Regions from separate parts of the Halalkalibacterium halodurans genome, predicted to be linked through region 3. Evidence: predicted binding sites of a transcription regulator. Region 3 holds the regulator's gene; each other region holds the start of a gene.
The links. Region 3 encodes LexA, which represses DNA repair genes until DNA is damaged. Its sites were predicted from a motif close to CGAACATATGTTCG; they were not measured.
Positions count from the first base shown of each region.

Region 1: FED51_RS08190 (WYL domain-containing protein) is a predicted target of LexA. The motif match lies at 2,288-2,301, and genes of this name have one in related genera.
Region 2: FED51_RS13830 (DNA polymerase IV) is a predicted target of LexA. The motif match lies at 2,363-2,376, and genes of this name have one in related genera.

Region 1 is NZ_CP040441.1:1,659,219-1,664,992, reverse strand. Features, by position in the region: gene FED51_RS08200 (glutamate-5-semialdehyde dehydrogenase) at 1-1,129, shown strand, start outside; gene proC (pyrroline-5-carboxylate reductase) at 1,141-1,980, shown strand; gene FED51_RS08190 (WYL domain-containing protein) at 2,027-2,251, opposite strand; gene FED51_RS08185 (ion transporter) at 2,748-3,566, shown strand; gene FED51_RS08180 (aspartate kinase) at 3,609-4,979, opposite strand; gene FED51_RS08175 (hypothetical protein) at 5,244-5,624, opposite strand; gene FED51_RS08170 (hypothetical protein) at 5,591-5,774, opposite strand, start outside.
Region 2 is NZ_CP040441.1:2,857,395-2,863,168, reverse strand. Features, by position in the region: partial or broken gene FED51_RS21405 (HIT family protein) at 1-7, shown strand, start outside; gene FED51_RS13835 (YolD-like family protein) at 257-607, opposite strand; gene FED51_RS13830 (DNA polymerase IV) at 1,091-2,320, opposite strand; gene FED51_RS13825 (proline dehydrogenase family protein) at 2,548-3,468, opposite strand; gene FED51_RS13820 (sigma-54 interaction domain-containing protein) at 3,698-5,278, shown strand; gene FED51_RS13815 (PH domain-containing protein) at 5,327-5,713, shown strand.
Region 3 is NZ_CP040441.1:2,476,252-2,482,025, forward strand. Features, by position in the region: gene tkt (transketolase) at 1-1,608, opposite strand, end outside; gene FED51_RS11970 (DUF896 domain-containing protein) at 1,799-2,038, opposite strand; gene FED51_RS11975 (YneB family resolvase-like protein) at 2,129-2,782, opposite strand; gene FED51_RS11980 (hypothetical protein) at 2,807-3,010, opposite strand; gene lexA (transcriptional repressor LexA) at 3,162-3,785, shown strand; gene FED51_RS11990 (ferredoxin) at 4,088-4,336, opposite strand; gene glnA (type I glutamate--ammonia ligase) at 5,314-5,774, opposite strand, start outside.

The DNA.
Region 1 (5,774 bases), 820 kb from region 3:
CACATACTTAATCGAAGAAAATCAAAAAGATATCGAAGCTGGTCAACGTGCGGGAATCAGTCAAACGTTACTCGACCGTTTATTACTAACGGATGAACGGGTTCAAGCAATGGCGGAAGGTGTAGAGCAAGTGATCGCGTTAGATGATCCAATCGGGGAACAAATCGATGAGTTTACTCGTCCAAATGGCTTGAACATTCGGCAGGTACGTGTCCCACTCGGGGTCATTGGGATGATTTACGAAGCCCGTCCTAATGTCACAGTGGATGCCTCCGTTCTTTGCTTAAAATCAGGGAACGCTGTCCTTCTGCGCGGTAGTTCTTCTGCACTCCATTCCAACAAAGCACTCGTCTCTGTCATTCATCGCGGACTGGAAGCTGCAAATGTGATTCCAAAGGACGCCGTTCAACTTTTAGAAGACACGTCCCGGGAAACAGCGAAAGAGATGTTTAAGCTAAATGACTATTTGGATGTTCTCATTCCACGTGGTGGGGCAAATTTAATTCAGTCAGTTGTAAAAGAAGCCTCGGTCCCTGTATTAGAAACAGGTGTTGGAAACTGTCATGTGTATATCGACGAATCTGCTGACCCAGAAATGGCAGTTGCGATTGCAGTCAACGCGAAAACACAGCGCCCTTCTGTCTGCAATGCAGCAGAAACAATTTTAGTACACAGCGCATGGGCAAAGGAACATGTAAGCAAATTAATAGAAGAGTTGCGTATAAAAGAAGTACAAATTGCAGGAGATGAACAAATAAAAGCCGTCGCGCCATTCGTAAAACCGGCAGATGAGTCCGATTGGGGAACTGAATATTTAGACTTGCAGGTGGCAATGAAAATCGTCAACTCTGTGGATGAAGCCATCGCTCACATTGATCGCTACGGTTCAAAGCATTCGGAAGCCATCGTAAGTGAAACGGATGCCAACGTACGTAAGTTTTTAACCAATGTCGATGCTACAACAGTCTATCATAACGCCTCCACCCGTTTTACCGATGGCTTTGAATTTGGGTTTGGAGCAGAAATCGGCATCAGTACACAAAAGCTACATGCTCGTGGGCCAATGGGTTTACGCGCCCTGACATCAAGCAAATATGTGGTGCATGGTACAGGACAAATCAAAAAGTAGGTGAATGAACGATGCTACAAGATCATAAGATCACCTTTTTAGGGGCTGGTTCTATGGCCGAGTCCATCATTGCCGGGCTTTTGTCTAAAAAGCTCCTTCTCCCTTCCCAAGTGATCGCCACAAACCTATGTGATGAAGCAAAGCTAACAAAACTCGAAGATCGTTATGGGATTTGCACCACGCAAAATCGCCAAGAAGCTGTACGCCAAGGAACGATCATATTTCTAGCGATGAAGCCAAAAAACATTGAAGAGGCGATTGAAGAAATTCGCGGCGAAATAACAGAGAAACAGCTGTTTATTTCCGTACTCGCGGGCACAACGACCTCCTACATCGAAACGTTGCTTGCACATGAGGTACCTGTTGTCCGAACGATGCCAAATACATCAGCAAAAGTCGGGGCATCCGCCACAGGATTGTGCGGTGGCCGGTATGCTAACGCCTCTCATGTAAAGCTAGCGACCCTTATATTTACGGCCATCGGTACAGTGACAGAAGTAACGGAGGATAAACTTGACGCTGTCACGGGACTTGCCGGTAGCGGTCCCGCCTACTTTTATTACATGGTAGAAGCAATGGAGCGAGCGGCGGTACAATCTGGGCTTACAGAAAGCGAAGCGAAAGCCTTCATCTCCCAGACGCTTATTGGGACTGGCAAACGACTTGAGCAAACATCGAAAACGGCAGAGGAATTATATAAGGAAGTGATGAGCCCAGGGGGGACCACAGAGGCAGGTCTTCGCGTTCTTGAACAGCAGCAAATGCAGCAAGCAATCGAAGAAGCTATCACTGCAGCCATAAATCGTTCACGTGAACTCGGTTCCACCCCTTCATTGGAAATTAAAAAGTAGATCTTCATTATAAATGAACCATCGACCAACAGGTGGTTCTTTTTGTTTACCAAGCAGGACGAGAAACGTTTGAATGATCCGGCTGAACCGATAAAAAATGATCCCGTTTGAACATGCGCGTTTGCTTACGCAAGAAACAATATGCCACCACATGGGTATCGTTAAATGACTTTACCAATAGCTTTCGCTGCGTAAATTCACCAGAGCAAGATTGATAAATCGCAGCGAGAATTAGTTGTTCTTGCACACTTCGTCTGAGTAACTTTTCCATGTCTTCTCACCTCGTTCTCTTTAACTCCAGTATACACGAACGTACATTCGATTTCAAGAACGTACGTTCGTTTTCCTTGAAGTCCATTCGAATCCATGTCTATCCCTCTATACGGCCTTCACTTTTTATTTGAATTGATCATGATTTGACACGGTCGATTTCTAGATCAAGTCCATCTGTGTAAGTTGAAAAACGATCAAGGGAAAGCATAACGACCCACCTGAATATAAGTTATTTGATCCCCAGCGGATTGGGCTAATTAAATGTGCCCGAGTCTAGCTATGTTCACTTGTTCGCCCTCGCCAAATTCTAACTATTTTAATGAAATCTGTAGCTCAGCTCCCCTTTAGTCATGCGTACCCCTCACCTTTGCTAGAGTATGGAACGTTAAGAATAAATGTTTATTGAAACAGAGGAGATCCGAACCTTTTCTGTTTTCTTAAATTCTAGTAAAATAGAACGAGTGCAAGTAGATTAAAGGAGTGGATCATTGAAAATGGAAGCTAGACAGAAACAGAACAGTTTCACTAGTAAAATGCAAAAAATCGTGAATCATCGGGCGTTTACGTTTACGGTGATCGCGTTAATTCTTTTTAATGCCCTTATCGTTGGAATCGAAACCTATCCACGTATTTATGCTGATCATAAATGGTTATTCTATCGAATAGATCTTGTTCTTCTCTGGATCTTCACGATTGAAATTGCGATGCGCTTTTTAGCTTCGAATCCGAAATCAGCTTTTTTTCGAAGTTCATGGAATTGGTTTGATTTCTTAATTGTAGCCGCAGGTCATATATTTGCAGGTGCTCAATTTGTGACGGTTCTCCGTATTTTACGGGTTCTCAGGGTACTACGGGCCATCTCAGTTGTTCCATCGTTGCGCAGGTTAGTTGATGCGTTGGTGATGACGATCCCGGCGTTAGGAAACATCTTAATCTTGATGAGCATTTTCTTCTATATTTTTGCCGTTATCGGGACGATGTTATTTCAGCATGTGTCGCCTGAATATTTCGGTAATTTACAGCTTAGTTTGTTAACATTGTTCCAAGTGGTCACGCTAGAGTCATGGGCGAGCGGCGTCATGCGACCAATTTTTGCCGAAGTTCCGTGGTCTTGGCTTTATTTTGTCAGCTTTGTCTTAATCGGTACGTTTATCATCTTTAACTTGTTTATCGGTGTAATCGTCAATAACGTTGAAAAAGCAGAGTTAACGGACGATGAGGAAGATGGTGAAGCCGATGGGTTAAAACAAGAAATCTCAGCCTTAAGAAAAGACGTAGCCGAGCTAAAAAGCTTGCTTAAACAATCGAAATGATGATACAAAAGAAGCTCTGTCTTTGATCGACAGAGCTTCCTTTTATTGAACCGTTTCCTCGGCACCACCGAAAAATTCTTCATACAATTCACGGACGGCCGCATCGGCGTCTTTCTCGTGTATGCCAAGCACTAAACTAACCTCAGACGATCCTTGGTTAATCATTTCAATGTTGACATGAGCTCTAGCAAGCGCAGCCGTGGCTCGTGCTGAAATGCCGACAGTGTTATGCATTCCTTCACCAACGATCATCACCATAGCAAAATCCTTTTCAACAAACACATCGTCGACACAAAGCTCCTCTTTTATTCGTGCTAATATCCGATGCTCGATTTCATCCGTCAGTTGCTCCTGCCGAAGAATGACCGAGGCATCATCAATTCCTGACGGGATATGCTCATATGAAAGGCCTTCATCTTCAATAATTTGCAACAGCCGACGCCCGAACCCTATTTCACGGTTCATTAAATATTTGCGAACATAAATAGTCGCAAACCCTTTATCTGCCGCAATCCCGATGACAGGATTTAAAAAGTACTCTCGCTCTGCTAGAATCATTGTTCCTAGTGAGCTAGGATTGTTCGTGTTTTTCACACAAACGGGAATCTTTTGCCGAAATGCTGGAATTAACGCTTCATCATGAAAGACGGAAAAGCCCGCATAGGAAAGCTCCCGCATTTCTCTATAAGTCATGCGCCGAATTTGCGCCGGACTTTCAACGACATTTGGGTTCGCAGCAAACACGGAATCCACGTCTGTAAAATTCTCATACAGTTCCGCTTTCACCCCAGCGGCCAAAATCGCTCCAGTAATGTCCGAGCCTCCTCGCGGAAATGTGACGAGAGCTCCGTCTGGAGAAAAACCAAAAAAACCTGGGAATACGATCATTTCGTCACGTTCACGAAGCTTTTTTAAATGGTCATACGCCTCAGGTAACACTTGGGCGTTTCCAGGTTCATCACTGACCAACAGGCCGGCCTCCTTTGGGCTTACATAGACTGCATTCATTCCTTTGGTTTGCAAATAGGCAGCAATTAACTTCGCGTTGTTGTCCTCCCCGCTTGCCTTGAGTTGATCCATAAATGCACCGGGGTTGCTTTGGTTAAAGGTTAGCCTTGTGTGTAAATCGTTCGCAATTTGATCAATGATCTCTTGGCCGAGCTCCAACCCTTTAGCAATTTCTTCATACCGTCGTAAAACCGCCTCTAGCTCCTCATTCGCATATCCCTTTTCTAAGTACGTTTCTCCTAAACGAATTAACAAATCCGTCACCTTTGTATCGCTTGAATGCCGCTTCCCAGGAGCTGAAACGACGACAATTTTACGCTCCACATCATCTGCTACAATCGTAGCCACCTTGCGAATTTGCTCTGCACTCGCAACGGATGTTCCACCAAACTTCGTTACTTTCATGCTACTCTCCATCTCCTATCGATTTCTCTTTTTCTGCCGTTCAAATGGAGTGACATTTGCAGTTCATCAACACCTTTTGAAGACGAATTTTTTTCAACATTTTAGAACATTCTAAAACTAACATAGCCCACTCGTCAATGCAAAATTGGCTAGCACCGCTTATTTCCATTGTTCGCGGATACTAGCCTCTCTCCATTACTGACGGTGGGCATTCAGCAAATTCGCCTCATATTGTACGAATGACTCGGTCATCCTCCTCATTTATTACTCGATCAGAACGTAATAAAGTAGTATACGATCGTATCTTCCTACTTCGTCTTCTAGCTTCACTTCCTCATCAATTGACAGGGTTGAAATCGTATCACTATCATTTTGAGCAATGTAGCCTAAATATTGTTTGTTTCCTTTTTCAAGCGGCACCTTTTCCTCGACGATATAGCCACTGAGCCATCTTCCATCAAGTGAAATGTTCGTGTTACCTCCATAACCTGTATAAGTCCCACCGACCTCGTCAAAAGCAACCACTTTCGAAGAGTAGTGTTCTTCCCCACTCTCATTTAACTGAAACAAAAGCTGGAGCGAGTCGATCACTTCCTCTTCTGTTCCATCGGTCAACAAGCCAATTGCTTCAGCGTCGCCAACCATTTCCCCGTTTTCATAGAATTCAACTCCAAACTCAACTTTTTTTCTACCGGTAAGTGATCAATTTCAAACAAAAGCGGACTCCCTATAGCCGACAGCAATCGTTCTTCTAAATTGGTTTTCGGCTCTAGTCGCTTGACTGTCATTTGATCG
Region 2 (5,774 bases), 380 kb from region 3:
TTGTTAAAATGGTGGAGAATTCAATGACCTCGATCATTATCATATCCATGTCATCACAAGAGAGCGGGAACCATCATTTGCTGACTTCTACTCTGAAGCTTTATTAAACAATGAAGCGTTAAAAAAGAAGTTACCTGAAACAAGAGTGGCACTAGCGGCAAAAATCGAGCGTTTAAAAGGGACTGTTTGATCGTGTTTGGATTTATTTGGGGACTCAGGACATATGATCCCAATGTTACAGTAGCTTTTTAGGAAATCATTCATCTGCGTAGGAAACATCCATGATTACGTTAAAATGAATCCATTCAAATTCTTGATCGTGTTCGAATTTCAATTTCTCAAGCACGCGGTCGATAGAAGTCACCACCCCGACGATTTGTTTATTTTCGTACGTGTCAAAAACCGTTAATCTCACAGGTTTTCTTTTATGATAAGAGGCTTGGATGACAGAAGATAGTTCGTCTAATGTTTGCTGATCCATCTCCGGCTTCGCTTGTTTCTGTGATTGTCGGCGATAAGTATGCAGTGCCTCTACATGTTCAGGCAGCATCATCCGACTCGACTCCCATCTGAGGTTATATCCTGGCGTTAGCTTGTTGATTTTCATAAAGTTCACCCCTGTACCAAAGAACGTATGTTCTCTATTATAGTACCGAGTAGACACCGTGATTACAATTGGTAATTTATTCATATGGAAGTGTTTTAAAGGGATCGAAGACGTTCTTTAATTCATAAAGAACTAGAATGAACTGTTCAAATGCCCCTCCTTGGTTAATAGGAGAATTGTTTTTTACTGTTTGATAAACATATATAGCAAATTGAACCTAGTTCGATCCTTTGATCAATAGTTTTAAATGTCTATTGCACTTACTCATGATAAAACGGTACAGGATTAAAAAAATACAGAGGGGTTCCAGCGAATTTGAAAGGATTGTGTCGTTGCTCTTAACCACCCAAATGACGAAATACTAGCAAGAAGCGAATATTATGACAAATGAATTTGTGTACGAAGTGACGTTTTTAGATTAAGGCTATTAGATAGAGTGTGTCTGAGGTCGATCCAGATCCTCAGAACACTCTTTTTTGCTCATTATTTATAATGACCACCAATCTTTTTCGCTCGTTCCTCGGCTTGACTAGCAGAGAGGAAAGAAACCGCTCGCCGAATCGCGGTGTCTCCGAATTTTTCTTTAATCGTATCCATCGTATAGCCAAGCTGGTGGACCCGGTCGCGGTTGCCAAAAAAACTTAGCTGCCATGCCTCATCACTCGTTAAGTTGGAAAGATTCACATGTAAGCGACGAATGGGCTTTCCGTCCCAAAAACGTTCAAACAACGTGGCAGCACCCTCGTACACTTCCATCGTAATATTCGTATGGTTCGTCAGCTTCATTTGCCGATGAAAGCCGGTAGGGGTCTCCATGTTTGCTCCGCTCACACCGATGGCGACCGTTCGTCCCATCAAATGGGCCCGCCGCGCGCGCTTACATACTTCCTCACATAGCTCAAGGAGCACGACATGAATATCTTCGGCTTTGACGTAATCATGAGGGAGGGTCATGCCGTGACCAATTCCTTTTTGTTTGTCATGGGAATGGGGCGTGACCGGGGAAGGGTCGATGCCGTGAGCGGTAAGCCATAAAACGTGACCGTTCACACCCCATTTGCCTTTGATTCGTTCCAATGACGTGTTTGCTAGCTGACCGATCGTGCGAATGCCTTGGTTGCGAAAATGTTTCGTCATTTGCCTACCTACCCCGTATAGACATTCAATCGGAAGGGGCCACAGCAGCCGCTCCATTCGTTCTTTGGTTAAATGGAAAACTCCGGAGGGCATCTTTTTCGCAAAATTGTCGCACGCCATTTTCGCTAGCACTTTACTTTCACCCATCCCGATTCGTGCTCGCACACCTGTTTCATGCCAAATCGCTTGCTGCACCTTTTGTGCGATCTCGCGAGGAGCACCGAATAGGCGCTGGCTATGGGTGACGTCCATAAACTGTTCATCGATCGAAAACGGTTCAATCAAGTCGGTAAAACGTTCCAAAATCTCTGTAATCTGCACAGAAACCGTTACATATTGCTGCATGTGGGGACGGACGACGACTGCTTCTGGGCATTTTTGCTGAGCTTCCCATAGCCGTTCCCCGTTTGTAACCCCGCGAGCTTTGGCAACAGGGCACGCAGCCAAAATCACACCGGAGCGCCGCTCGGGATCACCGGAGACGAGCAAGGGGCGTCCAGAGAGTTCTGGATGGTTCGCCCGCTCAACAGAAGCGAAAAACGATTCCATATCGACCATAAAGATGACTTTATCCACTGTCAACACCTCGTAAGAACATTTGTTCTGGTACAGTATATGTGAATATTTGTTCGTTTAATAGTAGTAATTTGTTCTTCTGTTAACGGGTGGTTCCAGTCATTACACGATCATCCATAATTGTCGATCATCAGGGGAATCTGAGCTTTCACTAGGAAGACTTGGTTTATCTTTCATAGCACTTTCTTAAAAGGTAAGAAAAAACCGTTCGGAAAGATCCGAACGGTTTATTTTGAGAAAAAGCCACGCAAGGCGAAGGCGACATTTTGTGGACGCTCTGCAAGGCGACGCATAAAATAGCCGAACCAATCAATACCAAATGGAACGTAAATGCGGACGTTATAGCCTTCTTTTACGAGCTCTTCCTGCAAGTTGGTGCGGAAGCCGTACAACATCTGGAACTCAAATTGAGAATGGGAGATGCCCTTTTCTTTTACGTAAGCTTTCACTCGATCAATGATTTGATGATCATGGCTCGCAATGGCAGTGTACGTTCCACTATCCAAATGGAGCTTGATCATGTTGAAGTAGTTTTCATCGATTTTTTCTTTTTCTTGATAGGCTACTTCTGGCGATTCTTTGTAAGCCCCTTTAACGAGTCGAAGAGGAATTCCTTCCAATGCCCGTACGTCATCCAATGCGCGGAACAAATACGCTTGAATAACAGTTCCCACATTGTCATAAGTTTTCCGAAGTTCCGCTAAAATGTCTAACGTTTGCTGACAATGTCCATAATCCTCCATGTCAATGCGGACGAAAATCCCTAGCTCTGCTGCCTTTTTCATAATGCGCTCCATGTTTTCAAGACAGAAGCTTTGATCGATGTCAAGACCAAGCTGAGTTAATTTCAATGACAAGTTACAGTTCACCCCGGAGGAAGCAATCTGTTCGAGTGTCTGAATACAATGGTCTGTCGCTTCAATGGCTTCTGTTCGTTCTTCAACAAATTCACCGAGATGATCAAGTGTGGCGGAAAGTCCTTTTTCATTCAACTCTTTTACTTTTTCGATCGCTTCGCTAATCGTCACACCAGCGACCACTTGAGAGGCACCTAATTTTAACCCCCACTTTTTGGCTAATTTATTCATTGATTTGCTTTGAGATAAGCTAGTAAAAAATGATTTCAAAGGCTGCTCAAGCGCCATCATAGAAAAACCTCCTTTAATAGGCTTTTTTACTTTATATTCATGCAAGGATCGTGCCAATTGATTAGTTACACTACAGAGGATCAACCTTTCGTGAAAAACGACCAAAGTTTTGGTGGAGGAAGGTGTCACAACGAAAAAAAGTGTAGAATATTTAGACAAAATCGTATAAAATAAATGTACATTAGACATTATTGTAAACCCTTACATCGTTGGCGTGGAGGTGTTTCCGTTGATTAAAGATGTTCGTTTGCGGGAGATGGCAAGCCCGTTAGGAGAAGAACAGCCAAAAGAGAATGACGCACTGAAGGTTCATGAATCTACGAAACTATCTGAGGTGAGTCTGTCCGAACTAAAGGACATGATCCTTGTTGACGATCAAGGACAGCCTGTTGGATGGATTTCAAAGGAAGCGTTCATAAAACAATTGCTGGACGCTTACCAAATGCATCATGCTTTCTTTCAAGCGTTTCTCGCCTCTGCCGATGACGCAGTGACGATTGTCGATAAAGACGGAATCGTCAAAGGTTGGAGCAAACGCTCGGAAGACATGTACGGTCTCCCTTACGAAGAAGTGGTGGACCAGCCAATCAACACCTTTTTCGATAGCAACGCATTAATGGTTATTTCAACAATACAGCAAGAAATGAAAGTAGAGAAAAAATACAATCAGCCGAAGCATGACATCCATGTATTAATCAACTCTATGCCCGTCTATCGCAACGGTGCCTTAATCGGCGGAATTTCTGTTGAAAGAGACATTAGTGACCTCGTCAAGTTGAACAATGAGCTGGCGACAACGACCGCGTATTTACACGACCTTGAGTCCAATGTGATCCAGCAAAACAATCTCGCACCATTTCAAAAGATCAAAGGGCGAAGTGATGCCCTTCAGCGCGCCGTCCGGTTAGCGAAAAAGGTCGCCACAACCGATGCGTCCGTTCTCATTACAGGAGAGAGCGGAGTCGGAAAGGAACTGTTTGCTGAGGGCATCCATCTTGCTAGCCAGAGGGCAGATAAGCCGTTCATTGCCATTAACTGTGGGGCAATTCCTGCGGCGCTATTTGAAAGCGAACTGTTCGGTTATGAACCAGGCGCCTTTACAGGTGCGGTAAAGGGTGGGAAAAAAGGGAAGGTGGATGCAGCCAAAGGGGGGACTCTATTCCTTGACGAAATCGGGGAGCTCCCGCTTGAATTGCAAGTGAAGCTGTTGCGCGTCCTTCAGGAAAAAATGTTCTACCGTGTCGGCGGAACGGAAGCGATTCCGATCGATTTGCGTATTGTCGCAGCGACGAACCGTCATTTAGAAGAGATGGTGGAAAAAGGCGAGTTTCGCGAGGATTTATTTTATCGGATCAACGTCATCTCGATCCCAATTCCTCCTCTTCGCGAACGACCAGAGGATATCCCAGAGTTGATCCAGCTGTTTTTAAAAGAGTTTTCGCTGAAATACGCAAAGGCGATCCCGACGATCGACCCTGAAGTCATTTACACGTTACTGAAATATAAGTGGCCAGGAAACATTCGCCAGCTGCGAAATTTGATCGAGCGACTTGTCATTTTGAGCGGCGATGAGCACGATGTGATCAAGCTCCACCATCTCCCAGAAGCATTGCAAGGAAAGAACGGGAAAGTGGAAACATTGAACGTGGAAAACGAAATCCCGGCCGCTCAACCTGAGAAAGCGGACGAGGTTGCGCAAATCAAAGCAGCCTTGACGCGGACGTACGGAAATAAATCGGCAGCCGCAAAGCTGCTCGGTATCTCAAGAGCAACCCTCTACAATAAAATGAAACGATACGAATTAGAGTAGGGAGGAGCACGATGACATTTCCATCAAAAAAAGATTTTTGGATTGGTCTTGTGCTGTTACGGATCGGCAGGAGTTCTTTTCATTCCTCCGATCGTAGAACAAAGTGTCATTCTTTTGATTGTCCTCCTCTCGATCGTCATCTTCCTTTTATCGATTTGGTTTCGAACGTATGACCGAATCGATGGGGACAGACTATTCGCGATCAGTGGTCCATTTCGATGGAGCATCCCAATTCAAGACATTCGGAGCATTGAAAAGCGGAAAAACTTGCTTTCAGGGCCAAGCTTGTCACTCGATCGGTTGACGATTCTATATGGGGTAGGCTATGACATCATCGTCATCTCACCTGAAAAGGAAGATGTGTTTCTTCAATTGTTGCTGGACAAAAATCCAAACATCGAACTTAAGGGGGTTCCCGAAAATCTTGACCATTAGCAGGGCGCTACGAGGCGTCCTGTTTTTGCATTTTTAAACGAAAAAGGTATGAGCCTGAGCC
Region 3 (5,774 bases):
GACACCATCATATGCACGGTCCACTGCGCCTTCAAGAGTCGGTAAATTTTGTCTTGATAAGACGAGAGCCGTCGGTTGATCTTTACTTTCGAGTGCGAGTTTCCACGCAGCTACCGATTCGTTTCCGTCTGCTGGACGAATCACAGACAACCCTGGCATCGCACGTAAAGAGGCAAGCTGCTCTACCGGCTCATGTGTTGGTCCATCTTCGCCAACTGCAATGCTGTCATGAGTAAATACGTAGATGACCGGCAATTGCATTAAAGCAGCTAAACGAATCGCAGGGCGCAAGTAATCAGAGAAGACGAAAAATGTGGCGCCAAACACTTTCAAGCCGCCGTGTAAAGCCATTCCGTTCATGGCAGCACCCATGGCAAATTCCCGAACACCAAACCAAACGTTACGACCGCTGTAGTCATCACGGGAGAAATTAGCTTCCCCCTTAATGAGCGTTTTGTTTGAAGAAGCCAAGTCAGCTGAGCCACCAAAGAGTTGAGGGACAGTTTTCGCAAAAGCGTTCAATGCTTCACCGGATGAAGAACGAGTGGCAACTGATTTGCCGACCTCATAAGATGGCGCAACAGCATCCCACCCCTCTGGAAGATCGCCGTGAACAGCTAGTTCGAACTGGCTCGCGAGCTCAGGGTATGCTTTTTTATATTGGGCGAACAGCTCATTCCAGCTCTCTTCCTTCTCAGCTCCTTGCTGTTTGACCTGCTCATAATAAGCAGCCACTTCTTCTGGGATATGAAATTCATTTTCATATGTCCATTCATAGGCTTCCTTTGTTAACTTCACTTCGTCCGCTCCAAGAGGCGCTCCATGAGATACGGATTTTCCTCCCTTATTCGGTGAACCGAATCCGATGGTTGTCTTTACTTCAATTAACGATGGGCGCTCGTCCGCCTTCGCCTCTTCAATCGCTTTCGCAATTTCGTCTAGATTGTTTCCATCCTCGACACGAACTACGTGCCATCCATAAGCTTTGAAGCGGTCCTCTACGCTTTCAGAGAATGAATGGTGTAGGTCCCCATCAAGGGAAATATCGTTGGAATCGTACAACAAGATCATGCGCCCTAGTTTTAAGTGACCAGCAAGAGACGCTGCTTCTGCTGAAACACCTTCCATTAAATCGCCATCTCCACAAATCGTATAGGTGTAATGGTCAACGATATTATACCCATCGCGGTTGTATGTAGCAGCTAAATGACGTTCTGCCATTGCCATACCTACGGCCATTGCAACCCCTTGTCCAAGTGGACCTGTCGTCGCTTCTACACCAGGTGTATGCCCATACTCTGGATGCCCAGGTGTTTTGCTTCCCCATTGTCGGAAGTTTTGTAACTCCTCAAGCGAGAGGTCGTAGCCTGTAAGGTGTAGTAGGCTGTACAAAAGCATCGAGCCGTGCCCTGCCGATAAAACAAAGCGATCGCGATTTACCCAGTCTGGATTAGCTGGGTTATGGTTCATGAATTTCGTCCATAAACAAAACGCCATCGGCGCTGCTCCCATCGGCATTCCAGGGTGTCCTGAATTGGCTTTTTCCACACTGTCAATGGATAGCGTTCGAATCGTATTGACTGCTAACTGTTCAACATGTTTCGACATCGTCTGTCTTCATCCTTTCCGTTACTGAAAACGTTCTTTTCGCTTTTCATGATAAACGTTATCGGACGATTGCACAAGCATTCGTTTAGGATTTGTTAAAAAAAAATTCATGTAATTATTAATTAGTAAACAAATATATTAACATTTTGATTGTTAAAGAGATAGAAAACGCCAGGAATCTGTCCTGGCGTTAGTGAATGTCGTTGCGGTACTTATTTTTGCTTTGTTTTAATTTATCTGGTGTTACGTCATTTCCTGCTCCATCGACGACCGTTACCGAATGTAGTTGATTTTTAAAGGACTGACGAAATTGTTGAATGTATTCTTCACGTAATTTTTTTTGCTCGCGAAGCTCACCATCTGTCAGACCTGTTGTTTTTGCTCGCTTTGCTAGTTCATTGATCCGCTCGATTTTTTGCTTAGAAAGCATCGGTTGTTCCTCCTAACTTCTCACAATCATCCTTATCACTCTACATGAACGTTGACTATCTTGCAACTAAGGAGAACCAAAAGAATGGCCCTATTGTTCCCCATGAAGCTGCTCGTCCATATATTCTTGATAACGACGATGCACCGTTGCTTTCGAGACATTAAATCCAAGACCTTGTAGTGTTAAGGCAATTTCATGAAACGTTAGGTTTTTCTGACGAAGGCGAACGATCTCCTTGATCGGCAGTTCCTTTCGTTCTCTCCCACCAGAAACACCTTGTTTTATATTCCGTTCGGGACGATAGCCATTTTTGACGGCTTGTTTCATTCCTCGCTTGATTTTTTTGTTATGAAGCTTACGCTGATACTCTTCCACGATCGCTACAATGTCAAGGACCATTTCATCTGCTTCTGATAGCCGAAGCTCCCCCTGATCACGAATCGTATAGATGGAGACACCTAATTTTCGTAACTGATGTAACAAAGCTATCTTCGAATGCCCTCGTGCAAGCCTTGTATCATCTTGACAAAGAAGGATATCAGCTTGCCCGCGTTGGAAAGCATCTATGCATTCTAACAATACAGGCCTGTCTAGAGAAAAGCCACTTGCTCGCTCTTCCAATGTAGCAACGACTTCTAGCGCATGTTTATTTGCAAGGGTGAGAAGCTCATGCTTTTGCCGAGCTAAGGACGTTTCTTGGCTCGTCTTTTCTGTGCTGACACGACAATAAATAATGGCTTTCAATGGACATCATCAACCTATCTACTCTTAGTCATTATGCATAATCGATTCATAGACGACAGATCCTTGACCGTGAAGGTTCTCGTGTTGCTCCTCTTGTTCGTACGAGAACATAGAGGTAGAAGCAGGATCGCTATCATCAGCAAATATAAGCGTTCCGTACATCAATAATAACGTAATAAGTGCAACAACTAACAATGAAATTTCTTGGCCAGATAAACGTCTAAGCATAGAGAATCACCTCATAAGAATGTTTGTTCCCCTTTATCATAAACAAGAACACTTGTTTGTGTCAACAATAAATTAGAACTTATGTTTGCATTACATATGTTCGCATGGTATAATTTAGTCAGTATAGGAAAGAAAAGAGAGGTGCCCCACCTTGTCAAAACTATCTAGAAGACAGCAAGAAATTTTAGATTATATCAAAGAAGAAGTTCGAGCCAAAGGATACCCTCCCTCTGTTCGCGAAATTGGCGAAGCCGTTGGACTAGCTTCAAGCTCTACTGTTCATGGCCATTTATCTAGGCTAGAGAAAAAAGGGTACATTCGTCGCGACCCAACGAAGCCTCGCGCGATCGAAGTGCTAGACTTAGAGAATTTGGCATCTGAAACGACTGAAGCGAAAGCTACGTATATCCCTGTCGTCGGGAAAGTTACTGCCGGATTGCCAATTACAGCTGTTGAGAATGTGGAAGAATATTTCCCACTACCTGAACAATTAACAGCCAACGACAACACATATGCACTGCGAATTCAAGGGGACAGCATGATCGAGGCCGGCATCTTTGATGGAGATCTTGTCATTGTGCGACAACAGCAAACGGCCGATAACGGTGATATCATTGTTGCCATGACAGAAGAAGACGAGGCTACCGTTAAAAGATTCTTCCGCGAAAAAGATTACATCCGTCTTCAACCGGAAAACTCAACAATGGAACCTATTATTTTGACATCTTGTACGATCTTAGGAAAAGTCATAGGCGTATTTCGTACCATCCATTAACTTGTCCTGCCACCAATCTATGCAACGTTCTATTTGTTTATAACCCATTACACTAGAAAAAGCTCAAGGGCCCTCCTTGAGCTTTACTATTTAATTTGACTAGTACAATCGTGCTGAAGCTAAAGAAGACACAGCGATTGCCGAACCTTTAAAGGGCAGCAAATCCGTAGTTGTTCTTATACTTAACAGCTATTGTAAGCAAAAAAACACGCCAATGGTTCATGCCATTGACGTTGCTTCTTACTGTTTTTACACAAAAGTTGACTTGGCTTTAATCCGCGTTAGCTTTACATCTTGAATTATTATTCAAATTTATTGGCATCTCCTTCAAACGGTTCATCTGCTACGCGAATGGAATCGGTAGGGCAGCCTTCAAGGGCATCTTCCATGTCTTCGATCAAATCTTCTGGTACTTCGGCAACCCCTTCGTTATCGTCTAAAATGACGTATGCCAATCCTTCGTCATCATAATCATAAACATCTGGAGCAGCTGCGCCACAAGCTCCACATGCAATACAGGTCTCCTTATCCACAATCGTATACTTTGCCATTTCGATTTCCCTCCCAAGGTTGTTGTGTTCTATCTATTTATAAAAGGTAGGAACAACCATTCACTTAATATTCCGACTTTTCCGTCGGTAAGTAAAGGTGTCCCGAAAAAGCAATCACTTTTTGAAAGACCTCTTGAAGTGACTTCACCTCAAGAGGCCTCAGGAATTACATTCATACGTTTGCATGTACTGCTCACGTCCCTATAAGTGTATCCTGAGTGCGGGACAAGTTTCCTCATTCATAGAATACTCTTGCACAGTGGCCTTTTCATTTTTTGTACGTGCCTTAGGTGATAACTACATTTTACACAACATAAATACCCTTATCAATAAATAATTATTCACTAGAGCAATGTGTCGTCAACCCTCGTGTTATAAGATCTAACATTATAGTTAAGCCTTATCCTGGTATTTTACATACCAATTTATTTATGTTGTACGCTAGTGTTCAATCAATTTTCATACCCATCCTTAAAACCTTACAATCCTAAAAAACCTTAGCGATAAAGCCCTTACAAGAATGTGATAAAATCTATAGTCGATTATTTTAAAATTTTTCCCTTAAAGTCTTAACTTCTCTAAAAAATAGGACACCTAGTCAGGTATCCTTGTTTGCTCTTTTACCGCATATAATGCACTTTTCTGTATAGTAGTCATATCTATGTTTACCTTTGACCTTGCAATCGAACCAATACTTAACCCGTTTCAAGTCTTGCATCAGCTCCTTAAGGTTTATTACTTTCATTCTACCTATTATTTTACCTAGATGTAAATACTTTACTTCATTTATCTGAAAAAATTGTTATTCTTGATCACCATCCGATAAACTATTTTAACAAAATCACCTATGTTTCTAGACTTCATCAAGCCTCATCGCTCGAAGCCAATGTTTTTCTCATTTCAGGTTCCTTTTAAAGGTAAACCATTTTATAAAGTAATAAAACCCCCGAAGCCTATCGCTTCAAGGGTTTCTTAGATTAATAGGTTTGCATGTACTGGTCTCGCTCCCATGGGTGCACTTGGGTGCGGAACATATCCCATTCGATTTCTTTGGCTTCGACAAAGTGCTCCACGGCATGCTCTCCGATCGCTTCAACTAGCACGTCATTTTTCAGGAAGTTGTCGACTGCTTCTTTTAGTGTTGATGGTAAGTCACGAATTCCCTCTTCATCACGCTCTTCCTTGCTCATCACGTAAATGTTACGGTCTGTTGCTGCCGGTGGTGTAAGCTTGCGTTTGATGCCATCAAGACCAGCTGCTAGCATTGCTGCCATTGCAAGGTAAGGATTAGCGGCTGGATCTGGGCTACGAACTTCGATTCGCGTGCTTAAGCCGCGAGAAGATGGAATCCGAACGAGAGGGCTCCGGTTGCGCATCGACCAAGCAACATAAACAGGTGCCTCATAGCCTGGGACAAGGCGCTTATAAGAGTTCACAA